Regions from separate parts of the Streptomyces sp. NPDC058457 genome, predicted to be linked through region 3. Evidence: riboswitches for the same ligand, from Rfam matches in the RefSeq annotation. Region 3 holds a riboswitch; each other region holds the start of a gene.
The links. A riboswitch is a leader RNA that binds a small molecule or an ion and turns the genes downstream of it on or off. The one in region 3 is predicted to bind cobalamin.
Positions count from the first base shown of each region.

Region 1: linked by a shared signal. The riboswitch ahead of ACFWPS_RS22220 (ribonucleoside-diphosphate reductase subunit alpha) and the one ahead of ACFWPS_RS23715 (CbtB-domain containing protein) in region 3 are both predicted to bind cobalamin.
Region 2: linked by a shared signal. The riboswitch ahead of ACFWPS_RS22635 (prenyltransferase/squalene oxidase repeat-containing protein) and the one ahead of ACFWPS_RS23715 (CbtB-domain containing protein) in region 3 are both predicted to bind cobalamin.
Region 4: linked by a shared signal. The riboswitch ahead of ACFWPS_RS39710 (cobalamin biosynthesis protein) and the one ahead of ACFWPS_RS23715 (CbtB-domain containing protein) in region 3 are both predicted to bind cobalamin.

Region 1 covers NZ_JBHXLU010000027.1:22,630-27,078, forward strand. The annotation lists gene ACFWPS_RS22205 (DUF3311 domain-containing protein) at 99-374, shown strand; gene mctP (monocarboxylate uptake permease MctP) at 371-1,981, shown strand; gene ACFWPS_RS22215 (GNAT family N-acetyltransferase) at 2,092-2,598, shown strand; cobalamin riboswitch at 2,644-2,776, shown strand; gene ACFWPS_RS22220 (ribonucleoside-diphosphate reductase subunit alpha) at 2,901-4,449, shown strand, end outside.
Region 2 covers NZ_JBHXLU010000028.1:4,145-8,593, reverse strand. The annotation lists gene ACFWPS_RS22645 (CbiQ family ECF transporter T component) at 1-679, opposite strand, end outside; gene ACFWPS_RS22640 (SCO2322 family protein) at 1,020-1,637, opposite strand; gene ACFWPS_RS22635 (prenyltransferase/squalene oxidase repeat-containing protein) at 1,634-2,845, opposite strand; cobalamin riboswitch at 2,953-3,084, opposite strand; partial or broken gene ACFWPS_RS22630 (phosphotransferase) at 3,139-3,817, shown strand; gene ACFWPS_RS22625 (hypothetical protein) at 3,873-4,449, opposite strand, start outside.
Region 3 covers NZ_JBHXLU010000030.1:19,685-24,133, reverse strand. The annotation lists partial or broken gene ACFWPS_RS23725 (acyl-CoA dehydrogenase family protein) at 77-184, shown strand; gene ACFWPS_RS23720 (enoyl-CoA hydratase/isomerase family protein) at 181-1,236, shown strand; cobalamin riboswitch at 1,304-1,445, shown strand; gene ACFWPS_RS23715 (CbtB-domain containing protein) at 1,482-1,703, shown strand; gene ACFWPS_RS23710 (CbtA family protein) at 1,726-2,481, shown strand; gene ACFWPS_RS23705 (O-methyltransferase) at 2,575-3,231, opposite strand; gene ACFWPS_RS23700 (barstar family protein) at 3,371-3,757, shown strand; gene pgm (phosphoglucomutase (alpha-D-glucose-1,6-bisphosphate-dependent)) at 3,878-4,449, shown strand, end outside.
Region 4 covers NZ_JBHXLU010000073.1:49,491-53,939, reverse strand. The annotation lists gene ACFWPS_RS39715 (cobyric acid synthase) at 1-392, opposite strand, end outside; partial or broken gene ACFWPS_RS39710 (cobalamin biosynthesis protein) at 575-1,510, opposite strand; cobalamin riboswitch at 1,610-1,752, opposite strand; gene ACFWPS_RS39705 (DUF397 domain-containing protein) at 1,880-2,221, shown strand; gene ACFWPS_RS39700 (hypothetical protein) at 2,475-2,921, opposite strand; gene ACFWPS_RS39695 (helix-turn-helix domain-containing protein) at 2,946-3,803, opposite strand; gene ACFWPS_RS39690 (hypothetical protein) at 4,051-4,278, opposite strand; gene ACFWPS_RS39685 (anion permease) at 4,298-4,449, opposite strand, start outside.

The sequences.
Region 1 (4,449 bases), on a different contig from region 3:
TCTTCCACTGACCTCACGGGTTCGCCATGATTGCCTGCGCATTACACAGGTGAACAACGGTGATCGCCGTGCGGTCAGTGAGGGGACGGAGCCGCGAGATGTCAGATGCGTCCGATGTGACCAAAGCGGCGGTGGTGACGCCTGTGCGCGTCGCCATCGCCCTCTGCCTGATAACGCCCTTCGTGGCGATGCTGTGGGTGGGCTCGTACGCCAAGACGGACCCGGTGTTCATCGGGATCCCGTTCTTCTACTGGTACCAGATGCTGTGGGTGCTGCTCTCCACCGCGCTGACCATGACCGCGTACCAGCTGTGGCAGCGTGACCAGCGCAGCCGCAAGGCCGCCAGCAGCGCGGACGGGGGTGCGGCGAAGTGAAGGACGGTGTGAACGGCGTCGCGCTCGGCGTCTTCATCTTCTTCTTCCTGGCCGTCACGGCCATCGGCTTCCTGGCCGCGCGCTGGCGCAAGGCCGAGAACGAGCACTCGCTCGACGAATGGGGCCTCGGCGGCCGGTCGTTCGGAACCTGGATCACCTGGTTCCTGCTCGGCGGCGACCTGTACACGGCCTACACCTTCGTCGCCGTACCGGCGGCGATCTACGCGGCGGGCGCGGCCGGCTTCTTCGCGGTGCCGTACACGATCCTGGTCTACCCGCTGATCTTCACGTTCCTGCCCCGCCTGTGGTCGGTCTCCCACAAGCACGGCTACGTGACGACCTCGGACTTCGTGCGCGGCCGCTTCGGCTCGCGGGGCCTCTCGCTCGCCGTCGCCCTGACCGGCATCCTGGCAACGATGCCATACATCGCGCTGCAGCTCGTGGGCATCCAGGCGGTGCTCGACGTGATGGGCGTCGGCGGCAGCGACGGCACCAACTGGTTCCTGAAGGACCTCCCGCTCCTCATCGCCTTCGGCGTACTCGCGGCCTACACCTACTCCTCCGGCCTGCGCGCCCCCGCCCTGATCGCGTTCGTGAAGGACGCGCTGATCTACATCGTCATCGCGGTGGCGATCATCTACATCCCGATCAAGCTGGGCGGCTTCGACGACATCTTCGCCAAGGCCGGCGACAAGTTCACGGCAGCGGGAGCGGGCGGCCTCGTCCCGGCCCCGGCCGGCCAGTGGACGTACGCCACGCTGGCGCTGGGCTCCGCGCTGGCCCTGTTCATGTACCCGCACTCGATCACCGCGACGCTCTCCTCCAGGAGCCGTGACGTGATCCGCCGCAACACCACGATCCTGCCGCTGTACTCCCTGATGCTGGGCCTGCTCGCCCTGCTGGGCTTCATGGCCATCGCGGCCGGCGTCAAGGTCACCAACGGCCAGCTGGCCATCCCCCAGCTGTTCGAGAACATGTTCCCGGACTGGTTCGCCGGGGTCGCCTTCGCCGCGATCGGCATCGGCGCCCTGGTCCCCGCGGCCATCATGTCCATCGCGGCCGCGAACCTCTTCACCCGCAACATCTACCGGGACTTCATCAAGCCGGACGCCACGCCGAAGCAGGAGGCCCAGGTCTCCAAGCTGGTGTCCCTGCTGGTGAAGGTCGGCGCGCTGGTCTTCGTCCTCACCATGGACAAGACGGTCGCCATCAACTTCCAGCTCCTCGGCGGCATCTGGATCCTCCAGACCTTCCCCGCCCTGGTCGGCGGCCTGTTCACCCGCTGGTTCCACCGCTGGGCCCTGCTGGCGGGCTGGGCGGTCGGCATGGTCTACGGCACGGCCGCCGCGTACGGCGTGGCCTCCCCCACCCAGCAGCACTTCGGCGGCTCCTCCAAGGAGATCCCCGGCATCGGCGAGATCGGCTACATCGGCCTGACGGCGTTCGTGCTGAACGTCGCGGTCACGGTGGTCCTGACCTTCGCCCTCAAGGCCCTCAAGGCCCCCGAGGGCATCGACCAGACCAGCCCGGAGGACTACACGGCAGACGCCGGCGACCCGGACGTGGAGGTGGAACTCCCGCCAGCCGTTGCAGGTAGCGCCCACTGAAGCGCCCCGTCAGGGGCGCGGGGAACTGCGCGAGCAACCCACCACAACCCGCAGCGGGCCACCGAGAAATTCCACCCTCGGCGGCCCGCTGGTCGTACACACTCACCGGCATGGACATCGTCATCCGGGAAGCCCGTCCCACCGAGTACGAACCCCTCGGTGAAATCACCGCCCAGGCCTACCTCCGGGACGGCCTCCTGGACTTCGGCGAGAGCGACTCGTATCTCACCGAACTCAAGGACGTGGCAAAGCGGGCAGCCGCGGCCACCGTTCTCGTCGCCGTCCACGGCACCACCCTCCTCGGCGGTGTCACCTTCGTCCCCGGCCCCGGCCCGATGGCCGACCTCGCCACCCCCGGAGAGGCCGAGATCCGCATGCTCGCCGTCGGCCGGGCCGCCCGCGGCCAGGGCGCCGGCGAGGCCCTCGCACGCACCTGCATCGACCGCGCACGGACCGTCCAGGGCTGCACGGCCGTCGTCCTGTCGACCCAGCGAAGCATGCACACCGCCCACCGCATCTACGAACGCCTGGGTTTCGTCCGCACACCCGACCGGGACTGGAATCCCGTGCCGCACCTGGACGACATCACTCTCCTCACCTACGAGTTGACACTCTGACACCGCCGCGACACAACATCTGGGGGTGACACGACAACCCGGCACTAGATGTATGCTCATGCTCGCTGTCGCCGCAGGGGAATCCGGTGCGAATCCGGAACTGTCCCGCAACGGTGTACTTGTGCATGTTCGTGCACAGGAGTCAGTCCGAGGACCTGCCGACAGCACGCCCAGCCACCCGGCGAGGGCGTTCTGACGTCCGGGCCTCGTGGAGTGGGCCGGGGTCTCGACGCGTGCCCACGTGCGCTCGTGCTGCCCTCTGCCCTCCGCCAGGCCCCGAGCCCAGCGAGGGAGAGCCCCACGTGACCATCGCGCCAGCCGAACCGGCTTCAGCGACCAGCTCTGTGGAATCCGTGGCAGACGACGGTCCCGGTACCGCGCTGCTGCGGACCCTGACCGAGCTGACCGCCGACCTCCCCGACGCCGACCCCGGCCGGGTCGCCGCCGCCGCGTTGCGCGGCCGGTCGGCGCGGGCCGACGAGGCGGAGTTGCGCGAGCTGGCCACCGAGGCCGCCGCCGGTCTCATCTCCGAGGACCCCGCCTACTCCAGGCTCGCCGCCCGGCTGCTGACGATCTCCGTCCGTGCCGAGGCCGCCTCGCAGGGCGTTACGTCCTTCACCGAGTCCGTCGCCGTGGGGCACCGGGAGGGGCTCATCGCCGACCGCACCGCCGAGTTCGTACGGCTGCACGCCCGGCGCCTCGACACGCTCGTCGACCCGGCCGCCGACGACCGCTTCGGCTACTTCGGCCTGCGCACCCTGCACAGCCGGTACCTGCTCCGGCACCCGATCACCCGCAAGGTCATCGAGACCCCCCAGCACTTCCTGCTCCGGGTCGCCGCCGGTCTCGCCGAGGACGACACCGCCAGGTCGGTGGACGAAGTAGCCGCGCTCCACGGCCTGATGAGCCGCCTCGACTACCTCCCGTCCTCCCCCACCCTCTTCAACTCCGGCACCCGGCACCCCCAGATGTCGTCCTGCTACCTCCTCGACTCCCCCAAGGACGAGCTGGACTCCATCTACGACCGCTACCACCAGGTCGCCCGGCTCTCGAAGCACGCCGGCGGCATCGGGCTTTCGTACAGCCGCATCCGCTCCCGCGGGTCCCTCATCCGCGGCACCAACGGGCACTCCAACGGCATCGTGCCGTTCCTGAAGACCCTCGACGCCTCGGTCGCCGCCGTGAACCAGGGCGGCCGGCGCAAGGGCGCGGCCGCGGTCTACCTGGAGACCTGGCACTCCGACATCGAGGAGTTCCTGGAGCTGCGCGACAACACCGGTGAGGACGCCCGCCGTACGCACAACCTGAACCTCGCGCACTGGGTGCCGGACGAGTTCATGCGCCGGGTGAACGCCGACGAGCCGTGGTCGCTGTTCTCCCCCGCCGACGTGCCGGAGCTGGTGGACCTGTGGGGCGCCGAGTTCGACGCGGCCTACCGGGCGGCGGAGGACAAGGGCCTCGCGCGCAAGACCATCCCGGCCCGTGACCTGTACGGCCGGATGATGCGTACCCTCGCGCAGACCGGCAACGGCTGGATGACCTTCAAGGACGCGGCCAACCGCACCGCGAACCAGACGGCCCTGCCCGGTCACGTCATCCACTCCTCCAACCTCTGCACGGAGATCCTGGAGGTCACGGACGACGGCGAGACGGCGGTCTGCAACCTCGGTTCGGTCAACCTCGGAGCCTTCGTCGACACGGCGAGCGGTGACATCGACTGGGAGCGGCTGGACGAGACCGTCCGCACCGCCGTCACCTTCCTCGACCGGGTCGTCGACATCAACTTCTACCCGACCGAGCAGGCGGGCCGCTCGAACGCCAGGTGGCGGCCGGTCGGCCTCGGCGCCATGG
Region 2 (4,449 bases), on a different contig from region 3:
TCGTACGGCGGACCCGGTCCGGGACGTCGGCGCTGCGGCCGTACCCGCGCGCGTCCATGGCGGCGGCGAGGGCGACCGAACGCTCCAACGCGCTCTCCAGGACCGGGAGTCCGACCTGGAGCAGGCCGCGGACGCCGGAGTCGGGGCGGCCGCGCAGCCGCCGGGCGGCCCGCAGCCGCTGCACGTCGGCCACCAGATGCGGCGCGAAGGTGAGGGCGACGACCGCGGCCACGCCGAGCTCGTACAGGGCGCCGGGCAGGGACTTGAGCAGCCGCGCCGGGGCGGCGAGCGCGTTCGCGGCGCCGACGCAGACGAGGAGGGCGGCGATCCTGAGGCCGTCGTACAGGGCGAAGACGAGTGCCTCGGCGGTGACCTTGCCACCGAGCCGGATGCCCTGGGCCCAGTGCGGGAGGGGTACTTCGGGAAGAGTGACGAGGGTGTGCGCGCCGGGGACGGGGGAGCCGAGGACGACGGTGAAGGCGAGGCGGACGAGGAGAACGGCGAGGGCGAGCCTGGCGAAGGCGGAGTAGGAGCGGGACCAGGGGGCGGACCGGCTCCGGCAGACGGCCACGACGTAGGCGGTGACCGTGACGAGGAGGGCGAGGAGGAGGGGGTTGGTGGTACGGGACGCGGCGACCCCGAGGCAGAGCGACCAGAGCCACCAGGCGCCGGGGTGCAAGGTGCGGGTGCGTGGGGGCCGGCGCGGGGGTGGGGTCGCTCGCCCGCGCTTGCGGGGTGCCGCCTGCGCCCACCCTCCCCCACTCTCGGCTTCGCTCGAGCGGGGGGACCCCCATCGCCCCAGCGGCACGACTGCCCGCAGGCTGAGTAGGGGACTGCAGCGCCCCTTAAGGGGCGCGGGGAACTGCGCGGCCAGCCCCCACCGGCCCGCGGTGTCATCCGTTCCTGTCCCCAGTGGCACGATTGCCCGCAGGCTGAGTAGGGGACTGCAGCGCCCCTTCAGGGGCGCGGGGAACTGCGCGATCAACCCCCACCGGCCCGCGGTGGAGCGACTGCCCCGGTCACCCATTCCTGCGCCGCCGCGCCTGCCAGAAAGCCCCCGCGGCCAGGACCACGACGGCTCCCGCACCCGCCAACAGCCCCACCGACGGCCCGCTGTCCGACGTACCCCCCGCGGCCACCTTCTCGCCGCAGCCCCGCTCCGGATACCCCCCGATCGCACACAACAACGCGTTCGTGTCGTACCGCAGCGGCTTCGCCACCGTCGCCAGTGCCTCCGCCGTCGTCGCGTCCTCGGACACCACCGCGCAGGCCGTCCGCCGCGCAGGCGGCCGCTCTCCCGAGGGCGCGTCCGCCGTCGTACCGAAGTCGACGACCAGCCCCACCCGCTTCCGGCCCCCGGCAGCGGGCGTACCGGCGCAGATCGTCCCGAAGTCCGCCGTGCCGCGCGGTCGCGACGCGTCCGCCGAGTCCTCGCTCACCGCGAAGCGGAAGCCCTCGACCGAACCGTCGGCGGGCCGCGCGGTGGAGGGGCCCTGCGTGGCGTACGTCCAGTGCCCGCCGTCCCGCTCCCAGAAGGACCAGTAGCGGTAACCGGTGGCCGCCGCCGGCCCGGCGGCCGTCGCGCACAGCGTCAGCGCGGCCAGGAGCAGCAGCCCCGCACGGCGGACCGCGCTCACAGCTGCTGCTGCTTCCGGCGGCCGCTGAGCAGGAAGCCGATGCCGATACCGGCGACGAGACCGGTGCCGACGATCCACCACACGCTGCTGCCCGACTTCTTCTCCCCGGTGTGCTTCGCGGCGGCCGCCCGCGGGGCCGGGCCCGTCGCGTTCAGCGCCGTCACCAGGTTCGTCCCGCCGAAGTCGCGCGGGTCCGCGCCCATCGCGTGCGCGGCGAGGATCAGTTCGGCGTAGGCCGCGGGCCCGCTCTGCTCCGCCCACGGCACAGCGTGCGCCTCCAGCCAGGCGTACGGCTTCTTCGCGGGCTTCGTCCAGCCCTGCGCGGCCATGGCGACGACCGCGTCGGCGGTGTTGCCGTAGTCCGGCTGGGGCTTGGCACCGGGCAGCGCCGAGACGAGGTGGCCGGTCGTGAACATGGCGTCCCCCAGGTACGCGGCGCCGTTGCGGGCCACCTCCTCCCGGGTCAGGGCCTTGTCGGAGTCGGCGCAGACATAGCCCTGCGCCGGGGCCTTCCCGGCCGTCGTCACGAACCCCTTGCCGAGGGCCCCGAGCACCCCGGCCGCGGTCGCGTCCGCGTTGGCGGCCAGCTTCCCCTGCTTGTCCGGCTGGTAGGCGAGCGCGCCGCCACCGTCCTCGTCGCAGGGGACGGACCACTTGGCGAGGAGGTCGTACGGCGACCTGTCCGCGCTCGCGCCGGCCGCCGCGAGCGCGCCGACGACCACGCCCGTGGAGTTGGTGTCGCTGGCCGAGCCCGGGGTGTAGCCCCAGCCGCCGTCCTCGTTCTGCTGCGACTTCAGCCAGGTCACGGCCTTCTCCGCGGCATCGTCGTGCCCGCCGGCCGCCTTCAGCGCCTGTACGGCGGCGGCCGTGCTGTTCGTGTCGACCGCCACCTTGGCGTCGCAGGCCGCCGTCGGCTCGGCGCGGAACGCGGCGAACGAGCCGTTCGCGCACTGCTGCCCGGCCAGCCAGTCCACCGCCCTCGCGGCCGGGGTGACCCCCACCGCGCGCTGGGCCAGCAGGGCGAGGGACTGACGCCAGACACCGTCGAACCTGGGGTCCGAACCGCCGTACAGCCCCGACGGGAGGACCACCGACGCGGACGGCGACGGGGACGCGGTGCCGGCGGCCAGTGCGGTCGTCACGGGTGTGGCGGTACCGATGACCGCGGTGGCGGCCAGCACCCCGGCGGTGCGGCGGAGGACGGTCATGGTCGGCGGGTGCCTCTCCCTGCGGGGAGCCGGGCAGCACGGGACACCCCGGCGGCTCGGCTCCGTAAACCTCGACGGTGCCGTGCGACGGCGGGCGCCGGCGCACATGAGCCCTCAACGTCCCGGGCGCGGCGGTCCGGCTTGCCACACGGGATGTGGCTCACGGTTGCGGGTCAGCGCCGGAATTGCACCGGCTTCCCCCCGTACGGGTGATGACGACCCGGCTACCTTACCGGCCGCCCGGGGGAAGCTGAGAGGGGGCTGTGCGAGGACCGTTTCGTTATGGTCATGCCATGACGGGGAGACTGCTCGGCTCGGGGCGTTCGGCCGACGTGTACGAGATCGACGAGGCGTGGGTGCTGCGCCGGGACCGGGACGGCTGGGGGGACGCGGCCGCCGAGGGCGCGGTGATGACGTACGTACGGGAGCACGGCTACCCGGCGCCCCGGGTACGGCCGTCCGCGTCCCGTACCGAATTGGTCATGGAGCGCCTGTCCGGTCCGACCATGCTGGCGGCGCTGCTGGCGGGGGAGACGGACGCGGCGGAGGGCGGGGCGCTGCTCGCCTCGCTGCTGCGGCGACTGCACGCCGTGCCGGGCCGGGATCCGGCCGACCCGGGTGCCCGGGTCCTCCACCTCGACCTGCATCCGGACAACGATGGGGGTCCCCCCGGCTCGAACGAAGTTGAGAGCTGGGGGAGCTGACCCCCGACGGCCCTCGGGTCATCGACTGGACCAACGCAGAGGACGGGCCGCCCGGGCTCGACTGGGGTATGTCCGCGGTGATCCTCGCCCAAGTGGCTCTGGGTGCTTACCCGTTGGCGCACACGCTGCTGGCGGCCCTGCTCGCGACCCGGCCGAACTGACCGAGGAGGGGCTGGCGGAGGTGCTGCGGCGGCGGGCGGCCAATCCGACGATGAGCCGGGAGGAAGTCGAAGTGCTGGGCGAGGCGGGCGAGTTGATACGGACGATCGCGTCCTGGGGCGGGCCGTATGCCTCGTCCAGATCGTCCTGGCGGCAGCGCCCCTTCAGGGGGCTGGGGGAGGAACTGTGCGAGTGGCCACGACGGCGCCGCAGTCGACCGACGGCATGTCGCGGCAGTTCCAGCGGAGCGCTCGCGCCGCGTTCGCGAGCGGGGCGATGCCTGCCGACAGGTGGCGGGCCATCCGGCGTAGTGCGTCCTCGCAGTCGTCCGGGGTCTCGCCGACCGCCACCCACAGGGCCAGCCGGTCGGCGGCGGTGGCGTGCGGCCCGGCGGTGACGTGGTCGCCGGTGTGCCGGGTGAGGAGCATACGGTCGGCGCCCGGCTCGTGGGCGGCGTCGGGGGAGAGGTCCAGATGGTCGAGGCGGCCGGTGGCGGCCGGGTAGGCGAACTGGATCGCGGCCGCCCGCTGCCGGGTCGGCGTCGTGTCGGGCACCTCGCCGGCGGCGAGGGCGGCCGCGGCCTGGGCGAGGTCGACGCCGGTGGCCCGCTTGACGAGCAGCGGGATCAGGTCGCCCGGGAGGTGCGGGGCGACGTCGGTGACCCGGGGGCCGCGGTCGGTGAGGGTGAGGCCGATGTGCAGGACGCCCCGGCCGATGCCGAGGGCGTGCACGGTGCGGTCG
Region 3 (4,449 bases):
TGGCGGCGGGGCAGAGGCCGACACCAGCGGCCTCCGCCTCTTGTCCCGCGACGGGTCGGCATGTTGTGGACGGGACGGGCACGAGAAGATCGTCCGTGACCCACGCGTCCACCCGATCCCGGAAGGAACCGACGAGATCATGCGCCTCATCGTGGCCCGCGGCCCGGCGGAGGTGTCCGGATGACCGGCGCCGAGGAACACGTCCTGCTGCACGTCGACGGACGGGCCGCGCACATCACGCTCAACCGGCCGAAGGCCATCAACGCGCTGTCGCACGCGATGGTGTGCCGCATCGACGAGGCGCTCACCGCCTGGGAGCACGACCCGGCCGTCCGGACCGTCGTCATCACCGGAGCGGGGGAGCGCGGCCTGTGCGCGGGCGGTGACATCCGCGCCGTCCACGACGACGCCCGCGACGGCGACGGATCGGCCGCGGCCGCGTTCTGGCGGGACGAGTACCGGCTCAACGCCCGCATCGCCCGGTACCCGAAGCCGTACGTCGCCGTGATGGACGGCATCGTGATGGGCGGCGGGGTCGGTGTCTCGGCCCATGGCCGCGTCCGGATCGCCACCGAGCGGTCGCGGATCGCCATGCCCGAGACCGGGATCGGCTTCGTGCCCGACGTCGGCGGCACCTACCTGCTCGGCCGCGCGCCCGGCGAACTCGGCACCCATCTCGCCCTGACCGGCGCCCAGATCGGAGCCGCCGACGCGATGCTGTGCGGACTCGCCGACCACTACATGCCCTCCGGCTCGCTCCCGGCGTTCGTCGCCGACCTCGCCACCCTGCCCGTGCCCGAGGCGCTCGCCCGGCAGGTCCGGCAGGCGCCGGACGGGGAGCTGGCCGGGCACCGTGCGTGGATCGACGCCTGCTACCGGGCCGACACGGTCGAGGAGATCGTCCAGCGGCTGCTCGCGCACGGCGACCCGGCGGCGAAGGAGGCGGCGGACACCCTGCTCACCAGGTCACCCACCGCCCTGAAGGTCACGTTGCAGGCGCTGCGCCGGGCCCGGCGACTCGGCTCGCTGGAGCGGGTCCTGGACCAGGAGTACCGCGTCTCCTGCGCGACCCTCGCGACCCACGACCTGGTGGAGGGCATCCGCGCCCAGGTCGTCGACAAGGACCGCACCCCGCGCTGGTCCCCGGGCACCCTCGCCGAGGTCACCGCCGCGGACGTCGACCGCTTCTTCGCCCCGCTCGGCGAGCGCGAACTGGGCCTCGCCCCACCCGTCTGAACCGCCCCACCAGCCGCCCACCAGGCCCGAGATGAAGATCACGCCTGGTGGTGCGGTCTTGGCCGTGCCCCTGACACGCGGTACGGTCTGTCCGATATCGACGACGGCGAGACGGAAGCCGGTGGAAATCCGGCACGGTCGCGCCACTGTATGCAAGAGCCCCAGGGCTGTTTGTGAGTCAGACCCGTGGCCGTCGTCCTGTGCACCACCGAGTTGGGACGCGAACTCCCAGAGGAGGTCCTGCCATGGCGCAGACCGTCGCTCCGCCGACAGCCAACACCCCCGCCGTTCCCGCCAAGCTGCCGCTGTCCGCGATAGCTCCCTGGGCGGTCTTCTTCGGCATCCTGATGCTGGTCCTGCTCTACTTCGTCGGCGCCGAACAGGGCGCCACCTCCGTGTTCAGCGGCACGGACGTCCACGAGTGGGTGCACGACGCCCGCCACCTGCTCGGCTTCCCCTGCCACTGACGCGAGGGGCGCCGTACCACCCATGAACTCCGCAACGGTCCGGAACCTCCTGGTGCGGGGCATGCTCGCCGGCCTGGCCGCCGGTCTGCTCGCCCTCGTCGTCGCCTACCTGCTCGGTGAGCCGAACGTCGACAAGGCCATCAGCTTCGAGGACGCCCACTCCCACGAGCACGAGATGGAGGTCGTCTCCCGCTCCCTGCAGTCCACCGCCGGCCTGGCCACCGGTGTCCTGGTCTACGGGGTCGCCTTCGGCGGCATCGCCGCCCTGGCCTACTCCTTCGCCCTCGGCCGCGTCGGCCGCTTCTCGCCGCGGGCGACCGCGCTGCTGCTGTCCGGCTGCGCGCTGACGGCCGTGTACGTGGTGCCGTTCCTGAAGTACCCGGCCAACCCGCCGTCGGTGGGCGACCCGGACACCATCGGCAAGCGGACCACGCTGTACTTCCTGATGATGCTGCTCAGCGTGCTCCTCGCGGTCGCCGCCACCATCCTCGGCAAGCGGCTCCAGCCGCGACTGGGCACCTGGTGGGCGACCGTGCTCGCAGTGGTCGCGTTCGGCGTCCTCATCGGGCTGGCGTACCAGTTCCTGCCGGTCGTAAACGAGGTGCCGAAGGACTTCCCGGCCACCCTGCTGTGGCGGTTCCGGCTCTCGGCGCTCGCCATCCAGGCGGTGCTGTGGGGCGGATTCGGCCTGCTGTTCGGCGAGTTGGCCGACCGCGTCCTCAACCCCAGGCCGGCGAAGACGCCGGCCGCCGCACGCACGGTGCCCGCTCCGCACTGACCGGGTCCGCGGCACACCGAACGACACGTGAGGGCCCCCGGAACCGTCCGGGGGCCCTCACGCGTTCGCCATCTGCCATCACCGCCCTCGGCCTCAGGAGCGGCCGGCCGGCCCCACCTTCACCGACAGCTCCGTCGAGCCCTTCAGCGGCAGCGAAAGGGTGCGGAAGCCGTTGGCCGGGTCGCGGATGTAGTCCAGGTAGTCGGGCTCGGCGTTGTCGTTCATCACCAGCGCGCCCTGGCGCAGTTGCGGTGCGACGGTCTCCATGACCTGGCGGGCCAGCGAGGGGCCCGAGTCCACCGGCCAGCCGTCGATGAGCGCGAAGTCGACGGGCCCGCCCAGGTCGCGCAGCGTCTCCCGGGCGTCCCCGATCCGGAGGTCGACCAGGTCGGCGAGACCGGCCTCGGCGAGGTTGCCCAGGGCGGCGGCCGCCTTCTCCGGGACGATCTCGGAGCCGATCACCGTGCCGCCGCCGTTGTCGCGGACCGCGGTGGCGAAGTAGAGCGTGGAGACTCCCAGGGAGGTGGCGAACTCCACGACGCGGGTGGCGCCGACGGCCCGGCACAGCAGATAGATCAGATCGCCCTGCGCGGGATCGATGGAGAAGCCGACGTCGGGGAAGGCGTGCGGGTCCCGGGTGCCGCTCCGTGGACCACCCCCGCCCGGGCGGCGGCGCGCGGCCTGGACCCGGTCCAGTACGGCCCGGACCCGGGGATCCTGCAGCGGACTGGTGGCGTGCTCGGTCGGCATCCCGAACCCTCGATTCCTGCGGTCAACATCATCGATACGGTCTGTGGAGTATCACGATATATCGATGCCGCTGTCCGTGGTCCCGTGCGGGTGCCGCCGTGCGCAATCAATGCCTGCGGGCCGCCGTATCCTTCGGGCCGTGACGGCGACTTATGTACTGGACGGCACCGAGATCAGGACCCTGGAGGACTTCTGGCGGGTGATCGGCGAGGCGGTCAACGGGCCCGGCGGCTACTTCGGCCGCAACCTCGACGCGTTCGTCGACTGTCTCAGGGGCGGCTTCGGCACGCCCGAGGACGGCGACTTCGTCTTCGAGTGGCGCGACCACGAGACGTCCCGGGCGCACCTGGGCCATGCGGAGACCGCCCGCCAACTGGAGCTCCGGCTCGCCCGCTGCCACCCGACCAACCGGGCGACCGTCGCGGCGCAGTTGGCCGAGGCCCGCGCGGGACGCGGCGCCACCGTCTTCGACTGGCTGGTCGGCATCTTCCAAGAGCAGGCTCCGGATGCGGTACGACTGCTGTGAACCCGCCGTGAACCCGCCGTGTCTTCGGCGCGCGACCGGTGCCGCACTCGCGCCCGCGGCCGCTGACAAGGAAAGATGGGCGGCGAGCGATCGATCAACGACTGCGGAGGAAGTGGACTCATGCCGCATGAGCGAGCGGGCCGGCCGGCGGCTCCGGAGGACCTCGTCGACGTGGCCCGGCTGGTCACGGCCTACTACGCGCTGCACCCCGACCCGTCCGACCCGGGCCAGCGGGTGGCGTTCGGCACCTCGGGACACCGCGGATCGTCGCTGACGACCGCGTTCAACGAGGACCACATCGCCGCCACCAGCCAGGCCATCTGCGAGTACCGCAGCGGCCAGGGCACCGACGGCCCCCTCTTCCTCGGAGCCGACACCCACGCCCTGTCCGAGCCCGCCAAGGTCACCGCCCTTGAGGTCTTCGCCGCCAACGGCGTCACCGTTCTCATCGACAGCGCCGACGGCTACACCCCCACCCCCGCCGTCTCGCACGCCATCCTCACCCACAACCTGGGCCGTACGACCGGCCTCGCGGACGGCGTCGTGGTCACCCCCTCGCACAACCCGCCCGCCGACGGCGGCTTCAAGTACAACCCGCCCAGCGGCGGCCCCGCCGCCTCCGACGCCACCTCCTGGATCCAGGACCGCGCCAACCAGATCATCGCGGGCGGGATGAAGGACGTACAGCGCAT
Region 4 (4,449 bases), on a different contig from region 3:
ACCGCGTCATACGTGCCCCGCAACTCGGCGAGACAGTCGAGCACGGTCCCGAGCAGCCGCTGCTGCCGCCCACCGTGGTACCCGCGCGCGCTCAGCTCGCCGACCGGCTTGCCGAGCAGCACGACCTGACTGCTCTGCTCGCCACCGGGCTTGAGCAGCACGGGGTTCATGAGCGCGGTCGGCTCCACCCGGCAGGCCTGCGCCTGCATGGCCTGCGCCCGCCCGATCTCGGCACCTTCGCGCGTGACAAAGGAGTTGAGCGACATGTTCTGCGCCTTGAACGGCGCCACTTTCACACCCTGCCGCACCAGCCACCGGCAGATACCCGCGGTGACAACACTCTTCCCGGCATCGGAGGTGGTACCGGCCACGAGGAGCCCGCCGTTGTTCATGAGGAACCCCCCGGGCGTTGCACGGCCGACCGCGACCGCTGCGGCCGGTCGACCCGCAACTGCTGCGGCCGGTCGACCCGCAACTGCTGTGGGCGGTCGTCCCGCAGGGCGATGGGGGTCCCCCCGCGCGAGCGCAGCCCAGCGTGGGGGAGGGTGGGCACAGCCGACAGCGCCGGGGACTTTGCAACCCGCCCCCGCAGCAAGGCGGTCGCCGCACTCACCCCCAACGCCAGCCACCCCACCCGCCGCGACAACCGCACCGCCCGATCGATGTCCGCGACTTCCACAGCCCGCCCCTCCCCGTTCAGCACCGGCCGATGCTCGACCCGCCCGCCATACGACAGCGTCCCCCCGAGCCGCACCCCCAACGCCCCCGCGAACGACGCCTCCACGGGCCCGGCGTTGGGACTCGGATGCTTCACGGCATCGGTCCGCCAGGCCCGTACCGCTCCCTTGGGGTCGCTCCCGGCCACGGCGGCCAGCACGGCGGTCAGCCGCGCCCCCGGCCACCCGGCCACGTCGTCCAGCCGCGCGGAGGCCCACCCGAACCGCCGGTACCGGGCCGACTTGTGGCCCACCATGGCGTCCAGGGTGTTGACAGCCCGGAACCCCACCAGCCCGGGCACGCTCCCCACGGCCCCCCACACCAGCGCCCCGACGACCGCGTCGCTGGTGTTCTCGGCGACGGACTCCACGACCGCCCGGGCGATCCCGTCGGCGTCCAGGGCCTGCGGATCCCGTCCGCACAGATGCGGCAGCCGCGCCCGGGCCGCCTCGACGTCGCCCGCCTCCAGGGCCCGCCCGACGGCGCGGGCCTCGCCGGCGAGCGAAGTGCCCCCGACGACGGCCCAGGTGGCGGCCGCGGTGAGCGCGACGGACGCGGCGGTGGACGGTCGTACGGCCCGCTGGGCGACGGCGCCCAGCGCCACGGCGCCACCGGCGCACACAGCGGTGTGCAGCGCGCCCCACCCGCGGTGGTCCCGCCACAGCACCCGCTCCACGGCCCCGGCCGCCCGCCCGAACACGGCGACCGGATGCCCCCGGCGCGGGTCGCCGAGCAGCAGGTCACCGAGAAGGCCGGCGGCGGCGCCGTACGCGAAGACGCGATCGGCACCCATCGGCTCAGCCGGCCGCGGGGTCGGGGACGGGCCGGGTACTGAACCTCGGTCGGCAGCCGCGCATGGCGATATGTCCTCACTCAGGGTGTCCGCGCCCTGGCTCGACGAGACCGGCGGTGAGAGTTCCTGGCTCCCGGGGATTGCTACCCCGGTGACAGTGGCGGGACCGCGCCGGATTCACACCGGCTTCCTCCCTTGCCGCCGTACATGGCTCGGGCAGTCCACCACGCCCCTGGAAGACCCGTCAACTTGCCGTTGACCTGCTACGGAGGAGTGTGCTGAGGCCCACACACAGGCCGGTTTGGTCATTGGCCGACCGGGTCCGGTCTCTCTAGACTGAAAAAGAGAGTCCGGCGAGCGGTAGGGCGAGTGGCGGAGGGCGTTTGCGGCCCATTCCTCGGGGGGTCTGTGCGGCTGCGTGCGGCGACGCTACGGTTTGCTGACATCGGCGGACAGCTTCGAGACGCGAACTCGCGAGTCGAGGAGGTCGGTGTGGTCGACGGGGGCCCGTCCGCGAGTGCGTGGCGGATCAGCAGCCATTCGTTGAACGGCGATACCTGTGTAGGGATTGCCGTCGTCTCGGGAGTGGTGCTGGTCCGCGACACGAAGGATCCGACAGGCTCGGCAATCATCCATCTCGCGCGCAGCCCTTGGCACTTGTTTCTCGTGGGGCTCAGATCGCACCCTTTAAGTGACGCCGAGCGGATGTGACCGACCTGGGAGGGGAGCCAGATGTGGAGCGACATCGGACGCCGGGGGACACACCGAACTGACGGGCCTGTCCTCGCGGGGTACTGCGTGGTGTGCGGTCTGGTGGCGAGCGTGGCGGGAGCGGCCAGTTCGCTCTTGGCGGACGGCACCAGGAACAAGCTGATCGTTTGGGCGGCGGTGGCGCTGGTCGTCGCCTTGGCCGGGGGCGTGGGCTGGGGATACGGCCTCGATCCGGTCCGCCGTCTTGTGAACCTCACTCCTGCCCGCCCCGGCCCGGGCGCCGCAGGAAACGGCCGAGAGCGACACCGACCGCGCTGACGGCGCTCGTGGCGGCCAGTCCCAGAGCGATCGCCACAGGCCTTGGTATCGACAGGTGGATGCCACGAGCCGCGTAGCAGAGGAAGCCCAAGGAGAGTATGACCACGACTATGCACAGGGTCGCGGTGGCGAACCTCTGGATCGCGGTTCTGGAGAACGCCTGGTCCTCCGCTATGCGCCGATTGCTCTCGGCATGGCGAATGGCCTTGAAATTCTCGGTCTTCGGGTCGTGGTCGGTGATGCGGTCGAGTAACTCGTTGTCCGACAGGGGATTGCTGCGCTGCGGCTCCTCAGGGGGCGCAGCGGCCTCCGTCGTCACATGGAAGCGCTCACGTCCCCGGAACCGCAGTGCTGCAGTAAGTTGTTCGGTGAGCCGCCCCATCGCCCCTCCCGTAGGGCTCATGGCTTAACTGGTGCCGAAGCTCCGTGCCGCGTCGTCGATCAGGGCGACGGCGTCATCACCCTTGAGTGCCATGTCGGTGAGCAGGGCGAAGCACTCCTGGTACCGGGCGATGAGTTCGTGGTCGTCCCGGACCGCGATCTGCCCCGTCGCGTGCTCCAGCCACAACAGGTCGTCGTCGTCCCTGAAACCGAGCAGGATGAAGCTGCCGAGCGTCGCGTAGTGGGCGCCCGCGTCGAAGGACAGCACCTGGAGGGTCACCCGGGGGTGTTCCATCAGGTTCTTGAGGTGCTGCAGCTGACGCCGCATCACGGCGGGTTCACCGATCCGGCGGCGCAGGGCCGCCTCGTCCACCACGAACATCAACTCGGGGGACTCGTCTCCCTCGAAGAGCCGGTCCTGGCGGGCCGTGCGCAGCTCCACGACGCGACGCACCCGCTCTTTCGGAGCCTGAGGGGCGAGCAGTGCCTCCGCGTAGTCCTCCGTCTGCAGGAAGCCCGGGACGGCAATGGCATGGTAAGTGCGTACGGTGTCGGCGGCGCTCTCGTATCCCAGGTACTGGGTGAACGGCGGATTCAGTACGTCGGCGAAGGGTGTCCACCAACTCTGTCCCTTGGAGCCCCGGGCCGCCTCTTCCAACTCGGAGACGAGCTGAGCGTCCGTCACTCCGTAGCGGGTGAGCAGGGCCCGCAGGTCGGTGACCGAAATACTGACCGTGCCGGCCTCGATGCGGATGATCTTGGAGAGGGACCACTCCAGGGCTTCGGCCGCCTCGCGCTGAGTCAACTCGGCCTTCTCCCGGGCCCTGCGCAGCTCGATGCGCAGCCTGCGTCGGTTCAGGCTCGGATCCAATGGCCGGGGCATCCTGCTCTCATTTCTCTGCGTCTGGGCCGAAGCGTGGGGCTGGCGGAACGCTGGGATCGCTTCGACCATACCAGGTGGCTCTGCCCAATATGCCATATGTCACTTCGCCATTTCCCGTGGATGTGGCGACCCGATGGTGGCGTGTCGGCTACGTCTGATCAGGACATGCGAAACGCGGGGCGGGGAAGCGTGAATGTGCGCTTCCCCGCCCCGCGGGACGGTGTGGAGGGGTGGTTCGCCCGAGCCCTCAGGCCTTCGCCACGATCAGGTGGATGCCCCATGCCACGGCGGCCGCGCAGCCGGCGAAGCAGAGGTAGGCGGCGGTTGCGGCCAGGGTCGCGGAGTTGCCCTGGGCGGTGGCGCGTTCGCGGGCGGAGAGGCCCTTGATGCCGAGGGTGAAGAGGGCCACCAGGCCCACCGTGGCCACGAGGCTGACGCCGAAGACGGAGCCGATGGCTGCCCAGTCGATGTTCATGTCGCTTCTTCCTCGGGGGTCAGACGGTGGCGGCCGGGTCGGTCGCGGGAGCAGCCGGGGCGGGGGAAGGGGCGGGGATCGTGGCGGTCAGGTCCTCCGTGACCGTGCCCGCGGGCGGCGGGGTCACGGCGGCGATCGCCGTGGTCACGACACCGGCCGGCTCGTCGGTGC